Regions from separate parts of the Actinomadura verrucosospora genome, predicted to be linked through region 1. Evidence: riboswitches for the same ligand, from Rfam matches in the RefSeq annotation. Region 1 holds a riboswitch; each other region holds the start of a gene.
What was found. Region 1 has a riboswitch for thiamine pyrophosphate ahead of ABD944_RS02030 (purine-cytosine permease family protein). Riboswitches for the same ligand answer to the same signal wherever they lie in the genome.
Positions count from the first base shown of each region.

Region 2: linked by a shared signal. The riboswitch ahead of thiC (phosphomethylpyrimidine synthase ThiC) and the one ahead of ABD944_RS02030 (purine-cytosine permease family protein) in region 1 are both predicted to bind thiamine pyrophosphate.
Region 3: linked by a shared signal. The riboswitch ahead of thiO (glycine oxidase ThiO) and the one ahead of ABD944_RS02030 (purine-cytosine permease family protein) in region 1 are both predicted to bind thiamine pyrophosphate.

Region 1 covers NZ_BAABEV010000001.1:402,000-405,264, forward strand. The annotation lists gene ABD944_RS02025 (sensor histidine kinase) at 1-558, opposite strand, end outside; gene ABD944_RS02030 (purine-cytosine permease family protein) at 623-1,969, opposite strand; TPP riboswitch at 1,963-2,080, opposite strand; gene ABD944_RS02035 (rhodanese-like domain-containing protein) at 2,214-2,549, opposite strand; gene ABD944_RS02040 (SSI family serine proteinase inhibitor) at 2,759-3,058, shown strand; gene ABD944_RS02045 (Fpg/Nei family DNA glycosylase) at 3,182-3,265, opposite strand, start outside.
Region 2 covers NZ_BAABEV010000067.1:10,018-13,282, reverse strand. The annotation lists gene thiC (phosphomethylpyrimidine synthase ThiC) at 1-1,588, opposite strand, end outside; TPP riboswitch at 1,584-1,697, opposite strand; gene ABD944_RS39715 (hypothetical protein) at 1,747-2,751, opposite strand; gene ABD944_RS39710 (sensor histidine kinase) at 2,943-3,265, shown strand, end outside.
Region 3 covers NZ_BAABEV010000059.1:35,665-38,929, forward strand. The annotation lists gene ABD944_RS38265 (thiazole synthase) at 1-44, opposite strand, end outside; gene thiS (sulfur carrier protein ThiS) at 47-247, opposite strand; gene thiO (glycine oxidase ThiO) at 244-1,371, opposite strand; TPP riboswitch at 1,361-1,474, opposite strand; gene ABD944_RS38280 (NAD(P)/FAD-dependent oxidoreductase) at 1,580-2,815, shown strand; gene ABD944_RS38285 (helix-turn-helix domain-containing protein) at 2,874-3,248, shown strand.

The sequences.
Region 1 (3,265 bases):
CTTGACGAACCCGCCCGCGTCGGCCCCGGTCAGCTCGATGAGCGCGGCGGTGATCCGGTCGAGCACGACGGCCAGGTCGAGCTCGGCTCCGAGATCGGCGACGATGTCGTTCAGCCGCCGGACCAGCCGGGCCCGCTCGGTCATCCGGTTCTGGACGATCTCGTCGTCCTCGACCGGGTGGTACACCCCGACCCAGCCGAGCAGCGTGCCCCTCGGATCCTTCAGCAGGCTCGTGTCGATGCGCACGTCGATGAGCCGGCCCTCGCGGTGGAAGCGGCGGGTGGCGATCGAGATCTGCCCGCCGTCGGTCTCGCCCTCGCCGCCGCGCCGGGTGAGGAGCCGCTCCTGGACGGCGTTGTGCTCGGCCTTCAGCTCGTCGGGGACGATCGGCGGGACCCGGCCGAGCATCTCCTCGGCGCTCCAGCCGAACATGCGCTCGGCCGCCGGGTTCCACACGGTGACCCGGTGCCGCTGGTCCACGGCTACGATCGCGTCGGCGGCGCTCTCGATGACGGCCCGCGCGATCGGATCGTGCACGTGCTGATACACGTCTGTCATCGTGCCACCGCACTCCGGCATGGCGCCGGGCAACTTGCGCCGAAACTTGCTTTCGACCCAAACCTTACCGTCTGGTAAGCCTACCGATGAGCAGGGCCGCGACCCCCGCCACCAGGAACGACAGCAGCGAGGCGCTCATCCACGCCTGCGGCGTGAAGTGCAGCGCGTCCCGCACGTCCGACCAGAAAGCGGTCCACCGCGCGACCGTGCCCGGGTTGACGAGCTGGTAGACGACGAACCCGATCGCCCATGCCGCGATCATGCCCCAGCGGGATGGCGCGGTCCGCGAGACGTCCCAGCCGCCGGCCCGGCGGCGGCCGAGGAAGAAGTCGGCGGCGAGGACGCCCAGCATCGGCACGAACACCGATCCGATCAGCGACAGGAAGCCCGCGTAGTCGCCGATGTCGAGGACCAGCGCGAGCACGGTGATGCCGACGCCGAGCGCGACGCTCAGCACCCGGCGGTCGGCCCGGGGGAACAGGTTCTGGATCGACACCGCCGTGGAGTAGGTGTCGGCGAACGACTGGTCGGCCTCCCGCAGCACGAACACGGCGAAGAACACCACGCCCAGCGAGACGCCCAGGAACGGGTCGAAGATCCTGCTCGAGTCGCCCGCCACCAGCGCCAGCGCGAGCAGCCCGAGGACGTAGGCGACGATCTGCGTGACGGAGTAGCCGACGGCCGCGGCGCCGAAGGCCCCGCGCTCGGTGCGCGCGTGCCGGGTGTAGTCGGCGGCGACCGGGACCCAGGAGATCGACACGGCCAGCGCGGCGTCCGCGCCGAGCCAGAACCCGCCCCAGGAGCCCTGCGTCAGGTCGGGCAGCGGCTCCCGGACGAGCTGGACGTAGAAGTACACGAGCGCGATCGCCACGGCGACGGTCACGTAGCGGCGCAGCAGCCGCACCGAGCCGAGCGGCCAGACCGTCAGCACGGTGGTGATCGCGCCCGCGGCGACCACGTAGCCCCAGCGCGGGACGCCGTCCCACAGCTCGCGGGCGGCGTCGGCGATGACGATCAGCTCGAACGTCCCCCACCCGACGAGCTGGGCGATGTTGAGGACGGTCGGCGCGTACGACAGCTTCGCGCCGAACAGGCCGCGCAGCAGCACCATCGCGGGCTGCCCGGTCCGCGCGCCGGGCACGGCGGCCAGGCCGAGCATCAGCCCGCCGAGGGCCGTCCCGACGGCCATCGCGACGATGCCCGCCATGATCGAGATCGTGGGGCGGCCGCCGGCGTCCGGCGCGAGGACGGTGTAGGCGCCGGAGAAGGCCAGGAGGCTGACCCCGAGGTTCCCCCAGAAGGCGCTCTGGTCCCAGAAGCCGAGGACCTTGGGGGCCGGCTCGTCGAGGGTGAAGGGGACCTCGTCGGGGGCGCGCTCGCCCTGAGGGCGCTTTTCGACGTCGGACGTCACGGGACACACACTCCCTACGCCGGCATTACCCGGACAGGTTCATGCGGTCGGCGACGCCTTGGAGGCCGCCCTCTCAGCCCGGCTGTGGCCCGAGCTCCCGCGGTCATCGGTCAGGCCCGATCGTACAACCGCCCGTCACGCCCCAGAAGAGGGCAACCGGGTCAGATCACGCGAAAGTTTTCAGATCCCCCAGAGTCATCGAGCTCACGCAGCGACATCGACGCTCACGCGACGTCATCGACGCTCACGCGACGTACGGCGGACCGTCCCCCGCGCCCTCCATCGGCCGGCCCGCCTCGGCCCACCCGTGCATGCCGTCGCCGACGTTCCTCGCCAGCCACCCCGCCTGGTTCAGCGCGGACGTGACCTGGGCGGACCGCGCCCCGGACCGGCAGATCACGTAGATCTCCCGGTCGCGGGGGATCTCGCCGGCGCGGTCGCCGAGATGGCGCATGGGGATGTGGACCGCCGCGGGCGCGTGGCCCGCGTCCCACTCGTCCTGCTCCCGGACGTCCAGCAGGTAGCCGTCCTGCGGAACATCCGCGGCGACCACGGCCGGCACGTCTTCCCCGAAATTCATCACACCCCCCATGGAACCGTGCGAAGCCCCCCTGCGTCGAATCACGCATGCGGTATCGGACGCTCGTTTTCGCAGCGCCCGGGCTGGCCTTGCTCCTGTCCACGGCCGCCTGCGGCGACGAACAGGCAAACGGAAACTCCGCCGGAGCGCCTTCGGGCACGACGTCCGTGCAGCCGTCCGGCTCACCGGCGGACACGCTCACCGTGCGGGTGAAGGCCTCCAAGGAGGCGCCCGCCAAGACCTGGAGGCTGACCTGCGCCCCGCCGGGCGGGGACCATCCCGAGGCGGCCGGCGCCTGCGCGGCGCTCACCAAGGTCAAGGATCCCTTCGCGCCCGTCCCCAAGGACCAGATGTGCACCAAGATCTACGGCGGTCCGGAGATCGCCACGGTCGAGGGCACCTGGCAGGGCAAGCGGATCGACACCACGTTCACCCGCGACGACGGCTGCCAGCTGCACCGCTGGAGCCAGATCGGCCCGGTCTTCGGGAACGTCCCGAAGGTCCGCTGATCCCGTCCCCGATCCTTCGTCCCGTCCGGACGAGCCATCCCCGTTCCGGCTCCGTCCCCGACTCCCGTCGCCAGGCCCCGGCACCCGCCGGGGCCTGGCCCGTCTCACGGCGCCCGGGGCCCGCTACTTGAGGAGGCGGGACATGCGGCGGTCGGCGAGCGGCTTGCCGCCCGTCTGGCAGGTGGGGCAGTACTGGAGCGCCGAGTC
Region 2 (3,265 bases), on a different contig from region 1:
AGAAGTGCGCGGTCTTGGCCGGCGCGGCCGGGAGCGTCGCGTCATGGAAGGCGCGCGCGGTGCCGGGGTCCAGGGACAGGTTGAACTGGTCCTCCCAGCGGAAGTCGAACCGCGCCTCCGACAGCGCGTCGTCCCACGCCTGCGCGCCCGGATGGCCCTTGGCGAGGTCGGCGGCGTGCGCGGCGATCTTGTATGCGATCACGCCGGCCTTGACGTCCTCGCGGTCCGGCAGCCCGAGATGCTCCTTCGGCGTGACGTAGCAGAGCATCGCGGTGCCGTGCCAGCCGATCATCGCGGCGCCGATCGCCGAGGTGATGTGGTCGTAGCCGGGAGCGATGTCGGTGGTCAGCGGCCCGAGGGTGTAGAACGGCGCGCCGTCGCACCACTCCTGCTGCAGGTCGACGTTCTCCTTGATCTTGTGCATCGGGACGTGGCCGGGGCCCTCGTTCATCACCTGGTTGCCGAACCGCGCCGCGATCCGCGTCAGCTCGCCCTGGGTGCGCAGCTCGGCGAACTGGGCCTCGTCGTTGGCGTCCGCGACGGAGCCCGGGCGCAGCCCGTCCCCCAGCGACCAGGTCACGTCGTAGGCGGCGAAGATCTCGCACAGCTCCTCGAAGCGGGTGTAGAGGAAGTTCTCCTCGTGGTGCGCCAGGCACCAGGCCGCCATGATCGACCCGCCCCGCGACACGATCCCCGTCTTGCGCCGCGCCGTCAGCGGCACGTAGGACAGCAGCACCCCGGCGTGGACGGTCATGTAGTCCACGCCCTGCTCCGCCTGCTCGATCACGGTGTCGCGGAAGACCTCGTAGGTGAGCTCCGCCGGGTCGCCGCCGACCTTCTCCACCGCCTGGTACAGCGGGACGGTCCCCACCGGCACGGGCGAGTTGCGCAGGATCCACTCGCGCGTGGTGTGGATGTCGCGGCCCGTCGACAGGTCCATGATCGTGTCGGCGCCCCAGCGGGTCGCCCACGTCATCTTCTCGACCTCGTCCTCGATCGAGGACGCGACGGCCGAGTTGCCGATGTTGGCGTTGACCTTGACGAGGAAGTTCCGCCCGATCACCATCGGCTCGATCTCGGGATGGTTGACGTTGGCGGGCAGCACCGCGCGCCCGGCGGCCAGCTCGTCCCGGACGAACTCCGGCGCCACGCCCTCGCGCAGCGCGGCGAACTCCATCTCCGGCGTGATCTCCCCGCGCCGGGCGTAGGCGCGCTGCGTCACCGCGCCGCCGGTGGCGCGCCGCGGCCGCCGCGGCAGGGCGCCCTCGCCGTCGGCCTGGGGGAGGCGCCCGCCCGCGCCCGGGGGGAGCGCGGAGGGCGACGAGCGGCGCCCGTCGTCCTCGGGGCGCGCCGCCCGCCCCTCGTACGGGGCGGTGTCGCCGCGCTCGGCGATCCAGGCCTCCCGCAGAGGCGGCAGCCCCCTGCGCACGTCGGTCTCCTGCTCTGGATCGGTGTACGGCCCGGACGTGTCGTACAGGACGACGACGTCGCCGTTGGTCAGCGGCACCTCCCGCATCGGGACCCGGATCTCCGGGCGGGAGCCCTGGAGGTAGGTCTTGCGGGCAGCGGGAACCACAGGTTCGGTCATGACGACTCGATCTCTCCCTACGCCGGCATTACCCGGTCAGGTTCATGCGGTCAGCGGCCGTCCCAGCCGCTATCTCAGCCCGGTTCGCCGGGCCCCCGCGATCTGTCGCCACGACGTTAACCCGGGCGGCCCCGGTTGCCGCAACCGCCGCCCATGGGCTAGAGCGCGCCCGCGCGGAGGTCGCGCGCGGGGATCGCGACGGGCAGGGCCAGGACCAGAGTGCGGAGGGGGTCGGGGGCGGACGGCGACCGCTCCAGCTCCACCCGGGCCTCGGCGTCGCCGATGATGCGCAGCGTGGCCGAGCGGCGGCCGTCGACGCCGGTGACGACGCGGCCGTCGCCGGTGGCGCGGGTGGTGCCGAGGAGCATCCCACCGGCGGTGTGGAAGGACGGCTCCCGCAGGCCGCGCACGAATCCGAGAGGGCGGCCGTCCGCGTCGAGGACGCGCACGCGGTCGCGTCCCGGCAGCCGGGACGGACCCCGGACCACCAGCAGCGCGGCGGCGTGGGGGTCGCGAAGCACGATGGTCCGCCTGCCGCGCCGGCCGCAGGCCACGGCGAGCACCGCGCCGCCGTCCCGGTCGCGGTACCGGCCCGCGCCGTCCACGACGATGCGGCGGGCCCCGGCCAGGGCGCCCGCCGCGGGCGGCGGGACCTCCCGGCCCTCGTCGTCGACGACCCGCCAGGCGGCGCTGAGGCGGTCCGCGGTCGCCGTCCGGACGGCCGGAAGCCATCCGGACGGCAGCGACGCGCCCCTGAGCAGGGTCACCGCGTTCCCGTCGACCTCGGCGACGGCCTCGACGCCGGGCGCCCGCTCCGGGTCGACCCAGAGCGTCCACACCGGGTCGTCGACGGGCCACCTGATCCCGACCGCCTCCACGGCTCCGGCCGGGACGGCCGCCTCCCGCCCACTGCGGCGGAGGGTCACCCCCTGCTCGCCGATGGTCACGATGAGGCGGGCCCGGTGGAGCCGGGCCGCCCAGATGAGGGCGGCCAGGGCGGCGAGCAGGCAGCCGCCGCCGCAGAGCAGCAGGGGCCGGCGGGCACTCTCCGGGTCGAGCGGTCCCGTACCGGGGCGGGCCGCGAGCAGGAGGGCCGCGCCGGCCGCCGGCGCGGCGGTCAGGACGCGGAGCGGCCATCGGTAGGCCCGCGCGCCGAGCGTCATCCGGAGCCCGGGCGGGGGGACGGGAGGCGGGGGGACAGCAGGCGGGGGGACGGACAACTGTCGGCCCTTCGTGACGGGGTTTGCAGAACTATAGGGCGGGCCTCCGGCCGCGCAGGGGGCGCCGAAAGGACCAGTCGCGCGGGGGCGCGGGCCGCGGCGCGAAGATCGCGTGCGTGGGGGAGAATGGGCGCGTGCTGACGGTGCCCCGGGTCGAGGTGACGGTGAAGGACGCCCTGGCGGCGTCGGCGCTGGCGGGAGCCGCGGCCGTCGCCGCGGTGCTGTGGCCCGGCGTCCGGGGCCTGGACGCGCCCGGCGCGGCGCTCCTGGTGGCCGCGCACGTCCCGCTCGCGGTGATCCGGCGGTGGCCGACCCCCGGCCTGCTGGCACTGGTGGTCCTGGTGCTGCCCTACCACCTGGCGCAGTACCAGCACCACGCGCTGGTGCCCGCCGAGGTGATCGCGCTGTTCGCCTACGCGGTGCTCGGGCGCCGGGTGCGGATCGTCCTCGGCGTCGT
Region 3 (3,265 bases), on a different contig from region 1:
CCCAGCTCCTCGCCCGCGATGACCAGCCCGTCGGTGTCGTTCATCCTCATCCTCCCTGGACGGCGGTCAGCACTTCGACGCGGTCGGCGTCCCGCAGGGGCGTGGCCGCCCACTCCGCGCGCCGGACGACCTCGTCGTTCAGCGCCGCGGCCACGCCCGTCGCGGCCGCGGTGACGGACGCGACGACCTCGGCCACGCTCGCGCCGTCGGGCAGCTCGCGCGGCTCACCGTTGACGATCACCTTCATGCGCTCACCTCGGGGGAGAAGCGGTCGGGGGCGAACGGCCCGGCGACCTCGGGGACGGGCCCGTCCAGCAGCATCGCGGACAGGATGTCGGCGCTCACGGGCGTGAGCAGGATGCCGTTGCGGAAGTGCCCGGTGCCCACCAGCAGGCCGCCCAGCGCGGTCGGCCCCATCACGGGCGCGTTGTCGGGCGAGCCGGGCCGCAGCCCGGCGGTGACCTCCGCGAACTCCAGCTCGGTGATGCCGGGGAGCAGCTCGCGGGCGTCGCGCAGCAGCTCCCACAGCCCGCCGGCGGTGACCCGCGTGTCGAAGCCCAGCTCCTCCTGCGTGGCGCCGACGACGATCTCTCCGTCGGCGCGCGGCACCAGGTAGACCGACGATCCCCGGACGAGGCCGCGGGTCGGCCGCCGCAGGAACGGCGCGCGGGTGCGCAGCCGGAGCACCTGGCCCTTGACGGGGCGGACGGGTGGAACGGTCCCGGGAGGCAGGCCGCCGAGGTCGCCCGACCACGGCCCGGCGGCCAGCAGCACCCGGTCCGCGGGGATCACGGTGCCGTCGTCCAGCCCCACGCCGGCGGCGGCGTCGTTCTCGACGACGACCCGTTCGGCCCGCCGCCGGACGAGCCGGACGCCCAGCCGCTCGCACGCCGCCAGCAGCGCCGGGGCGAGCCTGCGGGGGTCGACCGAGCCGTCCTCGGGGGCGAGCAGGCCGCCGCGCACGCCGGGCGCGAGCATCGGCTCCAGCCGCCGGCACTCGCGGCCGGTGAGCGCCTCGGCGGGGATGCCCAGGCTCTCCTGGAACCGGCGCAGGTCGTCCAGGTGCCGCAGGTCGTCGGAGTCGAACGCGACCTCGATGATCCCTTCGGTGCGGTAGCCGGTCTCCAGGCCGGTCAGCTCCTCCAGCTCGGCGACGAACGCGCCGTACCGGTCGCGGGAGGCGAGGCCGAGCCGCAGCAGCGGCTCCTCGCCGTAGCTCAGCTCGCTGACCGGGGTGAGCATGCCCGCCGCCACGGAGGAGGCCCCGGAGGCGGGCGCGGGGTCGACGAGGGTGACGGCGGCGCCGCCGGCGGCGGTGCGCCAGGCGGTGGCGAGGCCGATCACCCCGGCGCCGATGATGACGATCTGCATGCGCGCTCCCTTCGCCGGCATGATCCGGATCAGGTCGTGGCGGTCGGCGGCCCGTTCAGCCGCCCTCTCAGCCCGGTCGCACCGGACTCCCGCGCTCTGTGCTGTTCTGCTGTGCCGTTCCGCTGCCCCCACCTTACGACCTCGGCGAACCGGGCAACTGCCTGGACACCTGTCCATTCGCGGATCGCCGCCCGTTAGGGTGACCTTCATGGAGAGGGTCATCGTCGTGGGTGGCGGGCTGGCCGGCGTGCGCGCCGTGGAGGCCCTGCGGAGCAAGGGGTACGAGGGCGCGCTGACCCTCGTGTCGGCGGAGCGGCACCGGCCCTACGACCGGCCGCCGCTGTCGAAGGCCGTCCTCGCGGGCGAGTCCGACGACACGACCGTCGACGCCGACTGGGACGCGCTGCGCTGCGAGCTGCTGCTCGGCGAGCGCGCCACCGGCCTGCGGCTGGACGGGCCCGGACGCGGCGGAACGGTGGCGTCCACGGCGGGCGACCTGCCCTTCGACGGGCTGGTGATCGCGACCGGCGCCGCTCCGATCACGCTGCCCGGGGAGGGGCGGCAGCACGTGCTGCGCACCATCGAGGAGGCCCGCGACCTGCGCGCCCGGCTCACCGCCGGCGCCCGGATCGTGATCGTCGGCGCGGGCTGGATCGGCGCCGAGGTCGCCACCGCCGCGGCCCGCCGGGGCTGCGCGGTCACCGTCGTGGAGGCGGCCGACACCCCGCTGGCGGGCGCGATCGGGCCCGAGGTCGGCGCGCTCACCGCCCCCTGGTACGCCGAGGCCGGCGTCGAGCTGCGGACCGGGGTGAAGGTCGCGGAGGTGCGCGACGGCGGCCTCGTCCTCGCCGGGGGCGGCCGCGTCGACGCGGACGAGGTGGTCGTCGGCGTCGGGGTCCGGCCCGTCCTGTCGTGGCTGGAGGGCTCCGGGCTGCTGCTGGAGCGCGGGGTCGTCACCGACGGCTCCTTCCGGACCTACATGGGAGAGGAGACCCCGGGCGCGCTGCGGCCCGACGTCGTGGCGGTCGGCGACTGCGCCGCCTGGTGGTCGCACCGCTACGGGCGCAGGCTGCTCGTCGAGCACTGGGACGCCGCGCTGAACGCCCCCGAGGTCGCCGCCGCGGCCCTCCTCGGGCAGGACGCCGTGTACGACGCCGCCCCGTACTTCTGGTCGGAGCAGTTCGGGCGCATGGTCCAGTACGCGGGCGACCACTCCGCGTCCGAGCGGCTCGTGCGCAGGGGCGACCCGTCCGATCCCAGGTGGGCGGTGGCGTGGCTGACCGGAGACCGCCTCGACGCGATCCTCACCGTCGGCCGGCCCCGCGACCTGGTACAGGCGAGGCGCGTGATCGCCGCGGGGACGCCGGTGGATCCGGAGGCGATCGCCGACCCGGACGTCCCCGTGCGGCAGGCTGTTCGCGCAGAGCGATCAGAGGGGACGTAACGGCTGCGCAGCGGGTTTGAGTCTTCCGAAGGCGTGGTAGCAAGGGGGCGTGACGCAGATGCACGCAACCGTTGACAGCGCACTGGACCCCCGCACCGACGCCCTGGCCGGCGAGTGGCTCACCCTCCGGGAGACCGCCGACAGGCTCGGGATCAAGCCCAACCGGATCAAGCAGCTCATCCACGAGCACCGCATCCTCGCGGTGCGCCGGGGCGGGGAGCCGATGGTGCCCGCGGCCTTCATCAAGGACGGCCAGGTCATCAAGGGACTGCCCGGCACGCTGACGCTCCTGTCGGACGCCGGCTTCGACGACGCCGAGACCATCCGGTGGCTGTTCACGGCGGACGACACGCTGCCGGGAACGCCCGTGGACGCGCTCACCGAGAACCGGGGGACCGAGGTCCGCCGCCGCGCCCAGGCGCTCGCCTTCTAGGCCGCCGCCGGCGGCGT